DNA from 4 places in the Sodalis sp. RH24 genome. Region 1 is predicted to be linked to each of the others. Evidence: predicted binding sites of a transcription regulator. Region 1 holds the regulator's gene; each other region holds the start of a gene.
What was found. Region 1 encodes Fur, which represses iron uptake genes when iron is present. Its sites were predicted from a motif close to ATAATAATGAGAACNACTATCAA; they were not measured.
Positions count from the first base shown of each region.

Region 1 (4,178 bases):
GATGCGCGTCCGGCGGCGTAGCCAGCCACGCCGCCGGACGGGGTTTGCCCGCCTGCTTCTTGATGCACAATCCCTTCATGACCTATGGCAAAAGAACAAACGGACCGCACCACCCTGGATTTATTTATCGATGAGCGGCGCCCGGGAAGACCGAAGACCAACCCCCTGTCCCGCGATGAGCAGTTGCGCATCAACAAGCGTAACCAGCTGCGCCGGGATAAAAAGCGCGGCCTGCGCCGGGTGGAGCTGAAAATCAACGCCGAGGCGGTGGATGCGTTAAATGAGCTGGCCTACCGGCAAAACCTGTCGCGCAGCGAGCTGATCGAATTGATTTTACTGGCCGAGCTTGAACGGCAGCAAGGCGCGGATCCGCATCCGGAGTAAACTTGCCGGCCCGGTAAAGCGCCATCCCGTCCAGGGCCCAAGGCCGCGAACGGGGCAAATTTGCGACAAAACCCGGCCGGCGAGTTTCTCCCCGCATAAGGGTCTGCTATGATTGCCGCAGAGCATCGCTGATTCTGTTACGGAACATATCCATAATATTTAAGAGGTTTTCAAATTCATGGCAACTGTAGGCATTTTTTTTGGCAGTGACACCGGCAATACCGAAAATATTGCCAAAATGATTCAGAAGCAACTGGGTGCGGATGTTGCCGAAGTTCATGACATTGCCAAAAGCAGTAAAGAAGACCTGGCGCGGTTCGACACCCTGCTGCTCGGCATCCCGACCTGGTACTACGGCGAAGCGCAATGTGACTGGGATGATTTTTTCCCCACCCTGGAAGAAATAGATTTCTCCGGCAAAAAAGTGGCGCTGTTCGGCTGTGGCGATCAGGAGGATTACGCCGAATATTTCTGTGACGCCATGGGCACCATTCGCGACATTATCGAGCCCAACGGCGCGACCATCGTCGGTCACTGGCCCACCGCCGGCTATCATTTCGAAGCGTCGAAAGGACTGGCGGACGACAATCACTTCATCGGCCTGGCCATTGACGAAGACCGCCAGCCCGAGCTGACCAATGAACGCGTGGACGGCTGGGTGAAGCAAATCAGCGCTGAATTGCAGCTCAGCTAAAGTCAAGCCGTGCGGGAGGGTGCCGTCGCGACGGCGCCCGGCAAGAGAATCGGTTGCCGTCATGGCGTCGGGACGGCGCCGCCAACCTCACTGATAACTAAATCCTTTCAAATTAATAGATACAAGTTTTTAACTTTTATCCACAACGCGGTACAATAGCGCAGCGGTTCCACCCTTTTTAGCAAAATGTTGCAGAATTCGCCCCCTGAAACGGGCTATAGTTGTTAACAAGGCGCGGTTTTCATTTTGGACAGGCAGTCTTATAATGAGACGGCGTCACATTTTTCGGGCCGACCGATGTTATAGGCTAAGTTAGCCTACAATCAGATTATCAAAGTAACAGGACTAAACCCGCATGACTGACAATAATATTGCATTGAAGAAGGCCGGCCTGAAAGTCACCCTTCCCAGACTGAAGATTCTGGAAGTGTTGCAAGATCCGGAATGCCATCACGTCAGTGCGGAAGATCTGTACAAAAAACTGATCGATATGGGTGAGGAAATCGGCCTGGCCACGGTATATCGCGTGCTAAACCAATTTGACGACGCCGGTATCGTAACCCGCCACAATTTTGAAGGCGGCAAATCCGTTTTTGAACTGACGCAACAGTATCATCATGACCACCTGATCTGTCTGGACTGCGGCAAGGTTATCGAATTTCGCGACGAGTTCATCGAAGCGCGCCAGCGTGATATTGCCAAAAGGCACAATATCAAGCTGACCAACCATAGCTTATATCTGTATGGGCATTGTGAAATCGGCAACTGCCGCGAAGACGAAACGCTGCACGATCACGCCGATATGCTCAACGGCGTAAAAGAATAACCGCGGCGCGGTCCGTTTCTCCAAAGCGGCTGTTATCGCGCCGCTTTCTCACCCTGCAACGATTTTTTCAATGAGGCTAAACGCCGCCCGTCCCCTTCCCTGGTAACGTTTCCTTCCCGAAGCGCGTCGACAAGCGTCGTATCCGCCAATCACCGCCGTGCTCACCGCCGGCAAACTCCAGAAAACTTCACAGAAAATAAAAATAAATAAAGAATAAATAGAGGCCCTGGGACGCTATTTTGGGCTAATTTGCGTAATCCATTGAAACGACAGCGTTTTTATTGCGATTTTTTCACCGGGTAAATTATTCTGTGAATCTGATGATAAAGCTATTTTTCGCTGTCAGCAGTAAGCGACAACAAAAGATACATTTTAATTATATGATTTTATTGAATTAATATAGCCAAAAATACCTTCCTGAAATTAACCCGGATCGATGACTCGATTTTTACACAAAAAGTTAATTTATAAATTAATAAAAAACGTGAAGTTCGCAGCAGATTTTAAACTTTCGCCATGGTGATATAGTGACAGGCAATGTTAATCACCAGAGATAGTCCAGATGAATGATGCGGAACTGCAAAACGATATGCCGCGCGGCATAGGCATTGCTCCTTATATTCGTATTAAACAAGAAGGCATGACTGAAAACGAAAGCCGGATAGTGGAGTGGTTTTTATCTCCCGGCAACCTCACCGACGTCTCGGGGATCAAAGAGGTGGCCCTGAGTCTGGGCCTGTCGGAAGCCATGATTGTCAAGGTGTCGAAAATTCTCGGTTTCAGCGGCTTTCGCCAGCTGCGCAGCGCCATCGTCGAGTATTTCGATCATGCCGACCATGATATCACCGCCGAACTCTCGCCCACCGACAGCCCGGAGGATGTGGTCAACAAAGTGTTTAACCTGACCGTACGCACCATTGTCGAAGGCCAGGCGATAGTCGACGCCAACGTCATCCAGCAGGCGGCCCAATGCTTTTTTGCCGGCCATCAGCGCGAGCTGTACGGCGTCGGCGGCTCTAATTCCATTTGCGCGGACGTGCAGCATAAATTCCTGAAAATCGGCTTGCGTTGCAATGCCTACCTGGACGCGCATTTGATGATGATGTCGGCCTCCCTGTTGCAACCGGGCGATGTGGCGTTGGTGGTATCCCATTCGGGCCGCACCAGCGATCTGAAACGGGTGGTGTCGATTGCCAAGGATAATGGGGCCAAGATCATTTGTATTACCCATAGCAGCAATTCCCCCATAGCCCAGCTGGCTGATTTTAATATTTGTTCACCGGCGCCGGAAACGCCGTTATTAGGCAGAAACGCTTCGGCCCGTATTTTGCAGCTTACGCTGCTGGATGCGTTTTATGTCTCGGTAGCGCGGCAGGATATCGAGCTGGCGAATAAAAACCTGGAAAAAACGAGTTCCATTACCAAGTACCTGAAGCGTGATTATAAATAATTCTCTTTTGGAGATAGAATAATGAATAAATTTCTTAAATTGGCCGGTGGCGCCGCCTGTGGACTGATGTTGTCCACCGTGGTCCACGCGGCAGCCGATTACGCCGTTGTTCTTAAAACATTATCCAACCCTTTCTGGGTAGAGATGAAACAAGGCATTGAGAAAAAGGCCCAGGATCTCGGCGTGACGGTGGATATATTCGCGTCACCGTCGGAAGGCGACTTCCAATCGCAATTACAATTATTCGAGGATTTAACCAATAAGAATTATAAAGGCATCGCCTTTGCGCCTTTATCGGCGGTGAATCTGGTGATTCCCGTCGCCAAGGCTTATCAGAAAGGGATTCACCTGGTTAACCTCGACGAAAAAATCGATTTAGCCAGCCTGGCCAAGGCCAAGGGCAACGTCGAAGCCTTTATCACCACCGATAATGTCGCGGTCGGCGCGAAAGGCGCCAAATTTATTATCGATAGCTTGGGCGCCCAGGGCGGCGAAGTGGCCATTATCGAAGGCAAGGCCGGCAACGCCTCGGGCGAGGCGCGGCGCAACGGCGCGACCGCGGAGTTCAAGGCCAACAGCCATATCAAGCTGGTGGCCAGCCAGCCGGCGGATTGGGATCGCATCAAGGCCCTGGACGTGGCGACCAATGTGCTGCAACGTCATCCCCAGCTGAAGGCCTTCTATTGCGCCAACGATACCATGGCGATGGGCGTGGCGCAGGCGGTGGCCAACGCGGGACAGACCGGCAAGATCCTGGTGGTCGGCACCGACGGTATTCCCGAGGCGCGCAAGATGGTCGCCCAGGGCATGATGACCGCCACCGT
Region 1 covers NZ_CP178729.1:2,028,198-2,032,375, forward strand. The annotation lists gene ybfE (LexA regulated protein) at 85-384, shown strand; gene fldA (flavodoxin FldA) at 563-1,078, shown strand; gene fur (ferric iron uptake transcriptional regulator) at 1,434-1,904, shown strand; gene alsR (transcriptional repressor AlsR) at 2,467-3,354, shown strand; gene alsB (D-allose transporter substrate-binding protein) at 3,376-4,178, shown strand, end outside.

Region 2 (4,178 bases), 930 kb from region 1:
GTTCACCATCGGGGATGGTGATGGACAGATCGCGGGCAATCACTTTTTTATCATAGGCGAGCGTAAGATTTTCCGCCCGCAGGCGGCTGGACGACGGGGTAAGGGCGCTCATTTTTTTCGCGACTCCCGGATTAATAAGCCGATCAGATAGAGGCCGCCGATGCTGACGGTAACCACCCCGACCGGAAGCTGATAAGGCGTAAACATACGCTGTGCGGCGAGGTCGGCCGCCAGCAACAGCAGCGCGCCGGTCAGGGCCGCCAGGGGGATCGCCAGGGTTTGGCTGCCCGCCAGGCGGCGTGAAATCTGCGGCGCCACCAGGGCGATAAAGGAAATGGGGCCGGCGGCGGCCGTGGCGGCGGCGGTCAGGGCCACGCCCGCCAGCATCAATCCTAGTCGCGATCTTTCCACCGGCACGCCGAGCGCGCAGGCGGCGTCATCGCCCATTTCCAACAGGCGCATGCGCCGCGACAAAGCCAGGGCCAGGGCAAAGGCCAGGACAATCGGCACGGCCACCGGCGGGCATTTCGCCCAGGTCATGCCGTTAAGCGATCCGGCGCTCCATAGCCCGGCGGTCAGGGCGGATTCCAGCGAAGCGCTGACCACCAGCCAGGTGTTAAGCGATACCAGCAGGGCGCGAACGGCAATGCCGACGATAATGAGCCGGAAGGTCTGGATGCCGTTGCGCCAGGCCAGCAGGTAGACTATGGCGGCGGTCAGCAGGCCGCCGGCAAGGGCCGCGCCGGTTATGCCCAGATAGCTGCTGTTGAACAGCACTATCGCTATCAATACGGCGCTGTGCGCGCCGGTATTGAAACCCATGACATCCGGGCTGCCGAGCGGGTTGCGCATCAACGACTGGAAAATAGCGCCGCTGGCGCCCAACGCCGCGCCCAGCAATAACGCCATCGCCACCCTGGGCAGCCGCCATTGCGTCACGATAACCTGGATATTGTGCGCCGCCGCGCCGCGCAGGGCGTCCACCACCTGCCGGGCCGGAAGCGGGAGCGACCCGGCGCCGAGGGCGTAAATCGCCAGCGCAAGGCAGGCAAGCAGCAGGATGCCGACGGTCAGCGACGTCCTGATCCGGGCGTGCCGGTTCGCCAGCATCACCGGCTTATCATCCGGTGGCGGCGTACCAGGGCTATCAGCACCGGCGCGCCGAGCAGCGCCGTTATCACCGATACGCGCAGCTCGCCGGGCACCATCACCCGGCCCGCCATATCGCTGCCCAGCAGCAGCAGCGGCGTAAGCAGCAGCGTCCAGGGCAGCAGCCAGCGGTGGTCCGGGCCGGCTATCCAGCGCGCGATATGCGGCATCATCAGCCCGATAAAGGCTATCGGCCCCGCCAGCGCCGTAGCCGCGCCGCATAACAGGGTAATGGCCGCCAGGCCGAGCAGCTGCGTCAGGCCCACCCGCGAGCCCAGCGCCGTCGCCAGTTCGCTGCCCATGCCCAGGGTATTGAGCGCCCGCGTTAGCCAAAGCGTCAGACCGGTGCCCAGGACGATAGGCCAGATAACGGCGTTTACCGCCGCCATGCTGCGGATATCCAGCGAACCGGCCTGCCAGAAGCGCAATTGGTCGTAGACCAGGGGATTGAGCAAGGAAATACCGGAGGCCATGCCGTCCAGCACCGCGCCCAGCGCCACGCCCGCCAGGGTGAGGCGAATGGGGTTCAGCCGCCCGCCGCCTGCCGCGCCGATTAACGCCACCAGCAGGGCGGCGGCCAGCGCGCCGGCAAAGGCAAACCACAGGTAGCGATCGATGGAGGCGGCGCCGAAAAAGGTGATGCCCAGCACCACGGCGAACCCCGCGCCGGCGTTGACGCCAAGAATGCCGGGGTCGGCCAGCGGATTGCGGGTCAGGGTTTGCATCAGGGCGCCGGACAGCCCCAGGGCGATGCCCGCAAGCAACCCGGCCAGCGTGCGCGGCAGGCGGCTCTCGAGGATAATAATACAATCCGGGCTGCGGCAGGCGCCGGTCAGCGCGGGCAATACCTGGTCGGCGGGAATGGTTTTGGCGCCGATAAACAGGCTCGCCGCCATCAATAATGCCAACAGCACGCCGCTTAACAGCAATCCGTAATAATGGCGCATAAAAGGCTAAACCATAAATTATATGATAATGATATTTATTATCGTTATTACTCGCAATAACTTATGATAGCATGACTGCTTCCCTGATTGCAGCGCCCAGTGGCGTCGAATTCCCCGGATAGTTAGCGTCTTATGCAAAAACCCTCGTATTTACTCGATATCAGCCTGCTGAAAACCCACCCCGCCTTCCGGGCGGTTTTTATCGCGCGGTTTTTGTCCATCCTGGCGCTCGGCATGCTGGCGGTGGCGGTGCCGGTGCAGATACAGGCCATGACGGGGTCCACCCTGCAGGTCGGGCTGGCGGTGACGCTGGCGGGCGGCGGTATGTTCGTCGGCCTGCTGGCCGGCGGGGTGATGGCGGATCGCCGCGAGCGGCGCGGGCTTATCCTGTTTGCCCGCGCAACCTGCGGGGTGGGGTTTATCGGCCTGTGCCTTAACGCGCTGCTGCCGGTACCGTCCCTGTTCGCGATTTATCTGCTGGCGGTGTGGGATGGTTTTTTTGGCGCGGTGGGGGTGACGGCGCTGCTGGCCGCCACGCCGTCGCTGGTCGGGCGGGAAAATGTCATGCAGGCGGGCGCCATCAGCATGCTGACCGTGCGCTTCGGCGCCATTTTATCACCGGCGGCGGGCGGCCTGGTCATCGCCTCCGGCGGGGTGGCCTGGAACTACGGGCTGGCGGCGCTCGGCACGCTGCTGACGCTGTTGCCGCTGCTGCGCCTGCCCAGGCTGGCGCCGCCTCCCCAGCCCCGGGAACACCCGTTACACGCGCTGGCCGGCGGCATGGCCTATCTGTTTCGTCATAAAACCATCGGCCTGGTGGCGCTGATCGGCGCATTGCTGACCATGGCAAGCGCGGTACGGGTGCTTTACCCGGCGCTGGCGATAAGCTGGCATATCAACGCCGCCCGGCTGGGGTTGATGTACGCGGCGGTGCCCCTGGGCGCGGCGATAGGCGCGTTTACCAGCGGCCGCGTCGCCGCCACGGCGCGGCCGGGAAGAATGCTGTTGCTTACCGCCGTCATGGCGTTTATCTGCGTCGCGGCATGCAGCCTGATGCCGTTCTACGCGCTGGCGCTGCTGTGTCTGGCGGGCTTTGGTTATTTCAGCGCCATCAACTCGCTGCTGCAATATGCATTGATACAACAGCTGACGCCGGATCATCTGCTGGGCCGCATCAACGGCCTGTGGACCGCGCAGAACGTCACCGGCGACGCGCTGGGGGCGCTGGTATTGGGGGGATTGGGCACCCTGATGCCGCCGGGGCTGGCCGCCGCGGCGTTCGGCCTGGCGGCGGCCCTGGCGGGGCTACTGCCGGCGCTGGCGCTGCGGGGCCTGCGCGCCGTGGATATGGCGCGGCATCGGGATCAGGGCCGGCCGGCGGATGAAATCCCGCCCGCCGGCCGCAGTGAGCCATAACCGCCATGAATCCCCGCCCGGCCGGGAATGGCCGCGGCATGACGCGGTTAGCCACGCGGCAGGACGGGGAAAGATCACGGCTTGGCGAACAGCTGTTCCAGGCGGGCCAGCACATTGCTGGCGCTGTAGTAATCAAGGCGGAAGGTGTCGTTGCCAAGGGCGTAGACCCGGCGGTTTTGCACCGCCGGCAGATGCGCCAGGAACGGATTGGCCAAGAGCAACCGGGCGCTGGCGTCATCGCCGGCAAACAGCAGGAAGGCTTGCCCGTTCAGGCCGGCGGCCAGGTTTTCGCCGGACAGCTGGACGATGTCCTTGCGCACGCCCATGCTTCGGCCGCCGACGGGGGGGGCGGGCGGTTCGGCCAGCGTAAAGCCCAGCTGGCGCAGCAGCTGGCCCTGCGGCGAATCGGCGGTCCACAGGTTGGCGGCTTTGCCGTCCGGCTGGTATACCAGGGCGGATACCGGCTGCGGCGGCAGCGCCAGATGCTGTTTCAGCGTCTGCCGGCGGGCGTCGAAGCGGGCGATGACCTCCGCGGCCTGCGCTTCATGGCCGGTGGCTTGTCCCAGCTCCCGGGCCAGGTCCTGCCAGCTTTTATCGTCATAATTGACCACCAGGGTCGGCGCCAGCGGTGACAACTGATCGTAAAGGCGCAGGGCCGAATCGCCG
Region 2 covers NZ_CP178729.1:2,956,359-2,960,536, reverse strand. The annotation lists gene ACL2XG_RS13525 (ATP-binding cassette domain-containing protein) at 1-112, opposite strand, end outside; gene fepG (iron-enterobactin ABC transporter permease) at 109-1,110, opposite strand; gene fepD (Fe(3+)-siderophore ABC transporter permease) at 1,110-2,096, opposite strand; gene entS (enterobactin transporter EntS) at 2,229-3,512, shown strand; gene fepB (Fe2+-enterobactin ABC transporter substrate-binding protein) at 3,587-4,178, opposite strand, start outside.
Region 2: fepD (Fe(3+)-siderophore ABC transporter permease) is a predicted target of Fur. The motif match lies at 2,119-2,141, and genes of this name have one in related genera.

Region 3 (4,178 bases), 2.3 Mb from region 1:
GGCCTACCAGCCCAGTCCGTCGTTACTGGATTACGCGGCCACCAAAGCCGCCATCCTGAACTTTACCCGCGGACTGGCTAAACAGGTCGCCGCCAAAGGCATCAGGGTTAACTGCGTGGCGCCCGGCCCCATTTGGACCGTATTGCAGGTGTCCGGCGGACAGCCCACCGAAAAGCTGCCTTCATTCGGCACGCAGACCCCGCTTGGCCGTGCCGGTCAACCCGCCGAACTGGCGCCCATCTATGTCTATCTGGCTTCGCAGGAATCCAGCTACGTCACGGCCGAAGTCCACGGCGTCACCGGCGGCAATCACTTAAGCTAACCGTTCCATGGCGGGCCAGGCCCGCCAGCACCGGCTCAAAGCCGCCGAATTCACAGCAGCCTAGCGCTTGCCGCCGGATTCCGCCCCAACCAACCCCACCTTGAAGTACCCTCCCTGGCGCAGGTTATCCATTACCGACATCAAGGTCTCGTAATCAACGCTTTTATCAGCCTGGAAAAAAATCGTGGTGTCTTTATTGCCCTGGGTCAGCGTATCCAGCGACGTCGCCAGGTTAGCCGGTGTGACGGGTTGATCACCGAGGAACAACTGCTTATCCCCTTTTACCGACAGGTAAACCGGCTTTTCCGGACGCGGCTGCGGGGCCGCGGTGGAGTTGGGCAAATCCACCCGGATATCCACCGTTGCCAGCGGGGCGGCCACCATAAAAATAATCAACAACACCAACATCACGTCGATAAACGGCGTCACGTTGATATCGTGCATCTCCCCGTCGCCGTCAATGTCTTCATTCAAGTGCATTGCCATCGCTTAACCTATCCGAAACTTTGCCACGGCATGCGCGCTTTGACGCCCGGCGCTGGCGGCCAGATCCAAATCACGGCCCAATAACAGGAGAACCTGCGCGGCGCAATCTCCCACCATGGCTTTATAGCCGGCGATAGTGCGCGCAAAAATATTATAGATAACCACGGCGGGGATAGCGGCGAACAGACCGATGGCCGTGGCCAGCAGCGCCTCGGCAATGCCCGGCGCCACTACCGCCAGGTTAGTGGTCTGGGTATGGGCGATGCCGATAAAACTGTTCATGATGCCCCAAACGGTCCCGAATAAACCGATAAACGGCGAAATGGCGCCGATGGTGGCCAGAAAACCGTTGCCTTTACCCATCGCGCGGCTGGTGGCCGCGACGCTGCGTTCCAGCCGGAAGGCGACACGCTCTTTAATGCCGTTGCTGTCGTTAGACTCGGCGGAGAGATCCAGCTCATTTTGCGTCATGGCCAGCAGCCGGCCGGCGATGCTGGCTTCTTTAAATGCCGCCGCGGCCGAAAAAGCCTCGTCCAGGCTCTTCACCTCCGCAAGCGACGCCATCTCGCGGCGCAGCCGGCGTTTCGCCGACGACAGTTCGGCGCTTTTACCAAAAAACAACGCCCAGGTGATGATGGAGGCAATCAGCAGCCCAATCATCACGGTCTTGACCACCACATCGGCATGCTGATACATACCCCATACCGACAGATCCATCTGCGGCAGCAACCGCTGGCCGGAGGCGTCGACAGGTATCGCCTGCGGCAACCTTTGCGGCGCGGCGACGGCGGCGGTTCCCATCGGCGCGGGGGCGGTATCCGGCGCGGCGGCGGCGGCCGGCCCTGTCAGGCCAAATACCATAAGCGTCGCGACGGACATGCCACGCAACACTGCGGATAATGAATAAGCACGTCGCTGCGCCCTTTGGGACAGGACCTGGACCCGTTGTAAAACAGCCATTTTCACGCTGCGCCTCCACCTAAAACTTTGCTAAAAAATAATCCAGCCAGAATGATAGCAAACAGAACGGGAATTGATAGTGGTTCTCATTATTATTTGTATCAACCATTCTTGCGCCACCGACAACCCGCGATAAAATTTATCCTGCGCTCATCAACCTAATAACACCTCGCCGTGGAAAATAACGTTATTAACACTTCGGTTAAAGAACCGTTCAGTTCCCGTACGCGCGGGTTACGGCGGCGGCGGCGCTTATGCCGGATCCCTCTTTTTAAATCAAAATTAATATTATTATAAATCGTTTCAGCCCGGCCAAAACGCCTGCCGCCGCGGCGTATTCATGTTAACGTAGCACAGCGAACACCAGCGTCATTGCGCCGGTGGACCCTTCAGTACAGACAATCAGTTAAAGGCGTAGCGTGGATAATGAAGGCTAAGAAAATCGAGACGGCGTTGATTACCGCCGGCAGGGATAAAAAATATACCCAAGGGTCGGTCAATGCGGTTATCCAGCGGGCCTCGTCGTTGGTCTTTGACTCGGTCCAGGCGAAAAAAAAAGCCACCGCCGGACGTGCCCAGGGCGAGTTGTTTTATGGCCGGCGCGGAACGCTGACCCATTTTTCCCTGCAGCAGGCCATGGTGGAACTGGAAGGCGGGGCGGGATGCGCCCTATACCCCTGCGGCGCGGCGGCAGTGACCAATGCCATTCTCTCGTTCGTCTCGGCGGGCGACCATATCCTGGTTACCGGCTCAGTCTATGAGCCGACCACGGATTTTTGCCGCCATATCCTGGGCAAGCTGAATGTCGCCACCACCTGGTTCGATCCGCTGATAGGCGCCGGGATCGCCGCCTTAATCCAGGAAAACACGCGGGTGGTATTCCTGGAATCGCCGGGGTCCATCACCATGGAAGTACAGGATATCCCGGCGATCGTGAAAGCCGTTCGCGCGATCAACCCCGATATCGTGATTATGCTGGATAATACCTGGGCGGCGGGCATTTTGTTGCCGGCCCTGGAACTGGGCGTGGATATTTCCATCCAGGCCGGCACCAAATATATTATCGGTCACTCCGACGCCATGCTCGGCACGGCGGTCGCCAACGACCGCTGCTGGGATCAGTTGCGCGAACAATCGTATTTGATGGGTCAGATGGTGGATGCCGATAGCGCGTATATGGCCGCGCGCGGCCTGCGCACCCTGGGCGTGCGTCTTAAGCAACACGCCGAGAACGGCTTGCGGGTAGCCTCCTGGCTGGCTGGCCGGCCGGAAGTGGCGGTGGTCAACCATCCGGCGTTGCCCAGCTGTAAAGGCCATGCGTTTTTTGTCCGTGATTTCACCGGCGCGAGCGGACTGTTCTCTTTTGTGCTGAAAGCGCGTCTGAGCCAGGCGCAACTGGAGTATTATCTCGATCACTTCATCCATTTCAGCATGGCTTATTCATGGGGTGGTTTTGAATCGCTGATCCTGGCCAACCAGCCCGAGGACATCGCGGCTATCCGCCCCGCCGGCGGAGTCGACTTTACCGGCACCCTGGTCAGGCTACATATCGGCCTGGAAAATACCGATGACCTGATCGCCGATCTCGCCGCCGGTTTCGCCAGGATTGAGGAAGCGTCTCATCGCGCATACCCGGGATCAGGTCTAAAATAGTTAATAAATATTGTCTGATTGCGTACGCGATCGAGGACAGACAGGGATGTTAACGTTAAGCTGCCAATAAAATGAGATAAGCAGGTAGAGATGAGCGTATTACATGAGATTATCCGCGCGCTTTGGCAACAGGATTTCGCCGCCCTGGCAAATCCGCGGGTAATCGGGATAGTTTACTGTGTGATGTTCGCCACCCTATTCCTGGAAAACGGATTGCTGCCGGCCTCGTTTTTACCCGGCGATAGCCTGTTGCTGCTATCGGGCGCCATGGTGGCGAAGGGGGTGATGGCGTTTATACCCACCCTTATCATCCTTACCGTGGCGGCAAGCCTTGGCTGCTGGTTCAGTTATCTGCAGGGCCGCTGGCTCGGGGATACCCGTATTGTCCGCGGCTGGCTGCTGCACCTGCCCGCCCATTACCATCAGCGCGCCTACGCGATGTTCAATCGCCATGGCCTGATGGCGCTGCTGGTCGGCCGTTTCCTGGCGTTTATCCGCACGCTGTTGCCCACCATGGCGGGAATTTCCGGCTTAAGCAGCACCCGTTTCCAGCTGTTTAACTGGTTAAGCGCCCTGATATGGGTCGGCACGCTGCTGACGCTGGGATTCGCCATCAGCCATGTGCCGTTGGTAAAACACCATGAAGACCAGGTGATGATGATCCTGATGGTGCTGCCGCTGGTATTGCTGTGCAGCGGGCTGGTAGGCACGCTGGTGCTGCTGCTGCGCAAACGCAAGGTCAAGGATGCCGCCTAGC
Region 3 covers NZ_CP178729.1:4,334,085-4,338,262, reverse strand. The annotation lists gene ACL2XG_RS19725 (SDR family oxidoreductase) at 1-322, shown strand, start outside; gene exbD (TonB system transport protein ExbD) at 383-808, opposite strand; gene exbB (tol-pal system-associated acyl-CoA thioesterase) at 812-1,768, opposite strand; gene metC (cystathionine beta-lyase) at 2,195-3,421, shown strand; gene ACL2XG_RS19705 (DedA family protein) at 3,512-4,177, shown strand.
Region 3: exbB (tol-pal system-associated acyl-CoA thioesterase) is a predicted target of Fur. The motif match lies at 1,842-1,864, and genes of this name have one in related genera.

Region 4 (4,178 bases), 2.1 Mb from region 1:
CGGCGAACAGTTCGACGCTGATGCTTTGACCCGCAGTGATTTCTGCAACGTCTTCGACGCGGAATTCCCACAGGCCACGGCCGGCTTCAACGCCTGCCTTAGCGAAGTGACCGGCTTCAGGCTTAGTCACACGATTGGCTTTTTTGGTGCCGGTGGTGACCTGAATAGCGCGGTAACCGTCGTTGTCCAGGTCTTTAACCTGAGTTACGCGGTTGGCTTCGATTTCAATAACGGTTACTGGGATGGAAACGCCATCTTCAGTGAAGATGCGAGTCATGCCCACTTTACGACCGACTAAACCCTTCATTGTTTCAACCTCTCAATCGTTTGGTGACCTGATTAACCCAGGCTGATCTGCACATCAACACCAGCAGCCAGATCCAGACGCATCAGAGCATCAACGGTTTTTTCGGTTGGCTCAACGATGTCAACCAGACGCTTATGAGTGCGAATCTCATACTGATCGCGCGCATCTTTATTGACGTGCGGAGAAATCAGAACGGTAAAGCGCTCTTTGCGGGTCGGCAGCGGGATCGGACCCCGTACCTGAGCACCGGTACGTTTGGCAGTCTCGACTATTTCCGCGGTTGATTGATCGATCAAACGATGATCAAACGCTTTCAAACGGATACGGATTCTTTGGTTCTGCATGAGACCAGAGCTCCAATTATTTATAAACGTAGAAAATTACTCCTCGCACCCATTTCGATTGATGGGGGAGTGTAATCATTCAGTATTATCCCCATATCGGGGATGTTGTGTGCTGGCTTACCGCCTTCGCGGCCAGCGCGGACTCATTGAGTCGGCTTGTTTCTTATGTCTATGAGACAAGCCCGCGCATTATACGTTAATTTGCTCATGAAGCAAGCGACGATACGGTAAAAAACGCCGGAAACCGGCGCTCATTCCATTTCCGCAGGGGCAGAATGGGCGGCGGCGCCGATTTCAGGCAGGCTTATGCCAGCTGGGATGCCGGGATAAGGGAAGGAAGGCGCGCGTGATAACGGTATTGTCGGTTTTCTGCCTGCTCTTGTATGGCGTCATCATGGGCCATCTCGCCCGGCGCATTCTCGGATGGGCCCGCGCGCTGCCAGGCGCCACGGCGGCGCGGCGCGGGCCACTGCCGGGCGGCGGTTGCGCCGGCGGGGGACGGTTGGCGTATGGCCGGCTTACGGCGATCTCCGGCCAGCGGGCTTCCGCGGCGCCTGGGGCCCGCCGCGCCGCGTGGACAATGCTGTCCCGTCAGATGTGGAAACGGCGCTGCGAGGCAAGCTGCGCGCTGGCGTTCCTGGCGGCGTTCGCCGCCCTGCCGGCGGAACGCCTGGTGAGCGGCCTGGTGTTCAGCTGGTTTTTATTAACGCTGAGCTGGATTGACTATCATACCCTGCTGCTGCCCGACCGGCTTACCCTGCCCTTCCTGCTGTGCGGACTGCTAAGCCCGCTTGGCGAGCCGCAATCGCTCTATGTCGGCCTGCTGGGCGCGCTGTGCGGCGGCGGCGGCCTGTGGCTGCTGAACGGGGTGTTTTACCGGGTGAGAGGCTACGCGGGGCTGGGCGGCGGCGATATCAAGCTGCTGAGCGGGCTGGGGGCCTGGCTGGGATGGCAAGCGTTGCCGCTGTTATGCGCGAGCGCGGCGCTGACCGGGATAGCGTGGTGGCTGCGGCGCCGGACGGCGGATAAAGACATTCCCTTTGGTCCCTGCCTGGCGCTGGCAGGCTGGTGGATATACATCGGCCCTTAGCGCCACTGCCCGGCCGCACATGACAATGCGGCCAGGTTACGCCGGAAACGCGGCAGCCAGGAGCCGATGCGTATCGGTCATAACCGTCGCATCATGCGCAGGCGTTGCTTTATCATTATTTAGCGGGGAACAGCCTGACGCCTATTGCGCCGCATCTTTTAACTGGGACTGGAGATAGTTCTGCAGGCCGACCAGTTTGATTAAATCCAGTTCGGTTTCCAGGAAATCGATATGGTGCTCTTCGTCCGCCAATATCTCGATCAGCAGATCGCGGGTGACATAATCCCGGACGCTGTCGGCATAAGAGATGCCTTCGCGCAGATCCTGCGCGCCCTGCAGTTCCAGGTTCAAATCCGAACGCAGCATTTCCTCGACATTTTGCCCGATGTTAAGTGTGCCCAGATCCTGCAGGTTAGGCAGTCCCTCCAGGAAAAGAATACGCTCGATATAACGATCGGCGTGCTTCATTTCATCGATGGATTCGTGGTATTCAATGTCGTTCAGACGCATCAGCCCCCAGTTCTTAAACATACGGGCGTGCAGGAAGTACTGATTGATGGCTACCAGCTCGTTGCCAAGCAGGGTATTGAGATGGGTGATAATTTGGTCATCGCCTTTCATAATTCACTCCTCCGTTGCGGTAATGTACAGAATATAACCGCGTCAGAGTAAATCAAGGTAATAACCCTACTAATTATGCAATTTTTTCAAACGGCACTAACTGCTGTAATTCGTCTTCCATAACCAACCGGGCCTTGCATGCGCATTTACCGCATTTATTCGCCACCGGCACGACACTTTTAAGTTCTTGAAACGTCTTCGGTTGGTAGTTTCTTACCGCCTTGCGTATGGCAGTATCGCTTACCGCATTACACAAACAAACGTACATTTTTCATACTCATTAAAATCAAATTAGGCATAATTTAAATGAGAACGAGTGTCATTTCAATAGCAGAACTATTTTTGTTTTGTAAATATCCGTCGCCGGTAAATAACCGCTTCTTTTTGCAGCAAATAAAAAAAGGGCGCCAAGGCGCCCTTTTTTGCATAAAACGGAAATGTCTTACGCGATAACCTTGGCAACCACGCCGGCGCCAACGGTACGGCCGCCTTCGCGAATAGCGAAACGCAGGCCGTCGTCCATGGCGATCGGAGCAATCAGGTTAACAACCATTTTGATGTTGTCGCCAGGCATAACCATTTCCACGCCTTCCGGCAGTTCGATGGTACCGGTCACGTCAGTGGTACGGAAGTAGAACTGAGGACGGTAGCCTTTGAAGAACGGCGTATGACGGCCGCCTTCATCCTTGGACAGGATGTAGACTTCGGATTCGAACTGGGTATGCGGGTGGATTGAACCCGGTTTAGCCAGTACCTGGCCGCGTTCCACGTCGTCACGCTTGGTGCCGCGCAGCAGGACGCCGACGTTTTCACCGGCACGGCCTTCGTCCAGCAGTTTACGGAACATTTCAACGCCGGTACAAGTGGTCTTGATGGTGGCCTTGATGCCGACGATTTCAACTTCTTCGCCCACTTTAACGATGCCGCGTTCCACACGACCGGTTACCACGGTGCCGCGGCCGGAGATGGAGAATACGTCTTCGATAGGCAGCAGGAACGGCTTGTCAATCGCACGTACCGGTTCCGGGATGTAGGTATCCAGGGCTTCGGCCAGTTCGATGATTTTAGAGGTCCAGGCTTCGTCGCCTTCCAGTGCTTTCAGCGCGGAACCACGGATTACCGGGGTGTCGTCGCCTGGGAAGTCGTACTGGGACAGCAGTTCGCGCACTTCCATTTCAACCAGTTCCAGCAGTTCTTCGTCATCGACCATGTCGCATTTGTTCATGAAGACGATGATGTAAGGAACGCCTACCTGGCGAGCCAGCAGGATGTGTTCGCGGGTCTGCGGCATCGGGCCGTCGGTTGCGGCAACCACCAGGATTGCGCCATCCATCTGGGCGGCGCCGGTGATCATGTTTTTCACATAGTCGGCGTGTCCCGGGCAGTCTACGTGCGCGTAGTGGCGGGCCGGGGTATCGTATTCAACGTGGGACGTGTTGATGGTGATACCACGGGCTTTTTCTTCCGGTGCGTTGTCGATCTGATCGAAGGCACGGGCGCTGCCGCCGTAAGCTTTGGCCAGCACGGTGGTGATGGCGGCGGTCAGGGTGGTTTTACCATGGTCGACGTGACCGATGGTGCCGACGTTAACGTGCGGTTTTGTGCGTTGGAACTTTTCTTTAGACACGGCTATATTCCTTACTCTTATGCTCTCCCCCATTGGAAAGAGCACGGGATATTAATTGTAGACCCTAAAGCTTATTTACCGGCTTTACGGGCTTCGATAATGGCCTGAGCAACATTGTTCGGTGCTTCATTGTACTTCAGGAACTCCATGGAGTAAGAAGCACGGCCCTGAGTCTGTGAACGCAGATCT
Region 4 covers NZ_CP178729.1:4,111,819-4,115,996, reverse strand. The annotation lists gene rplC (50S ribosomal protein L3) at 1-307, opposite strand, end outside; gene rpsJ (30S ribosomal protein S10) at 340-651, opposite strand; gene ACL2XG_RS18570 (prepilin peptidase) at 998-1,741, shown strand; gene bfr (bacterioferritin) at 1,883-2,362, opposite strand; gene bfd (bacterioferritin-associated ferredoxin) at 2,436-2,630, opposite strand; gene tuf (elongation factor Tu) at 2,805-3,989, opposite strand; gene fusA (elongation factor G) at 4,061-4,178, opposite strand, start outside.
Region 4: bfd (bacterioferritin-associated ferredoxin) is a predicted target of Fur. The motif match lies at 2,663-2,685, and genes of this name have one in related genera.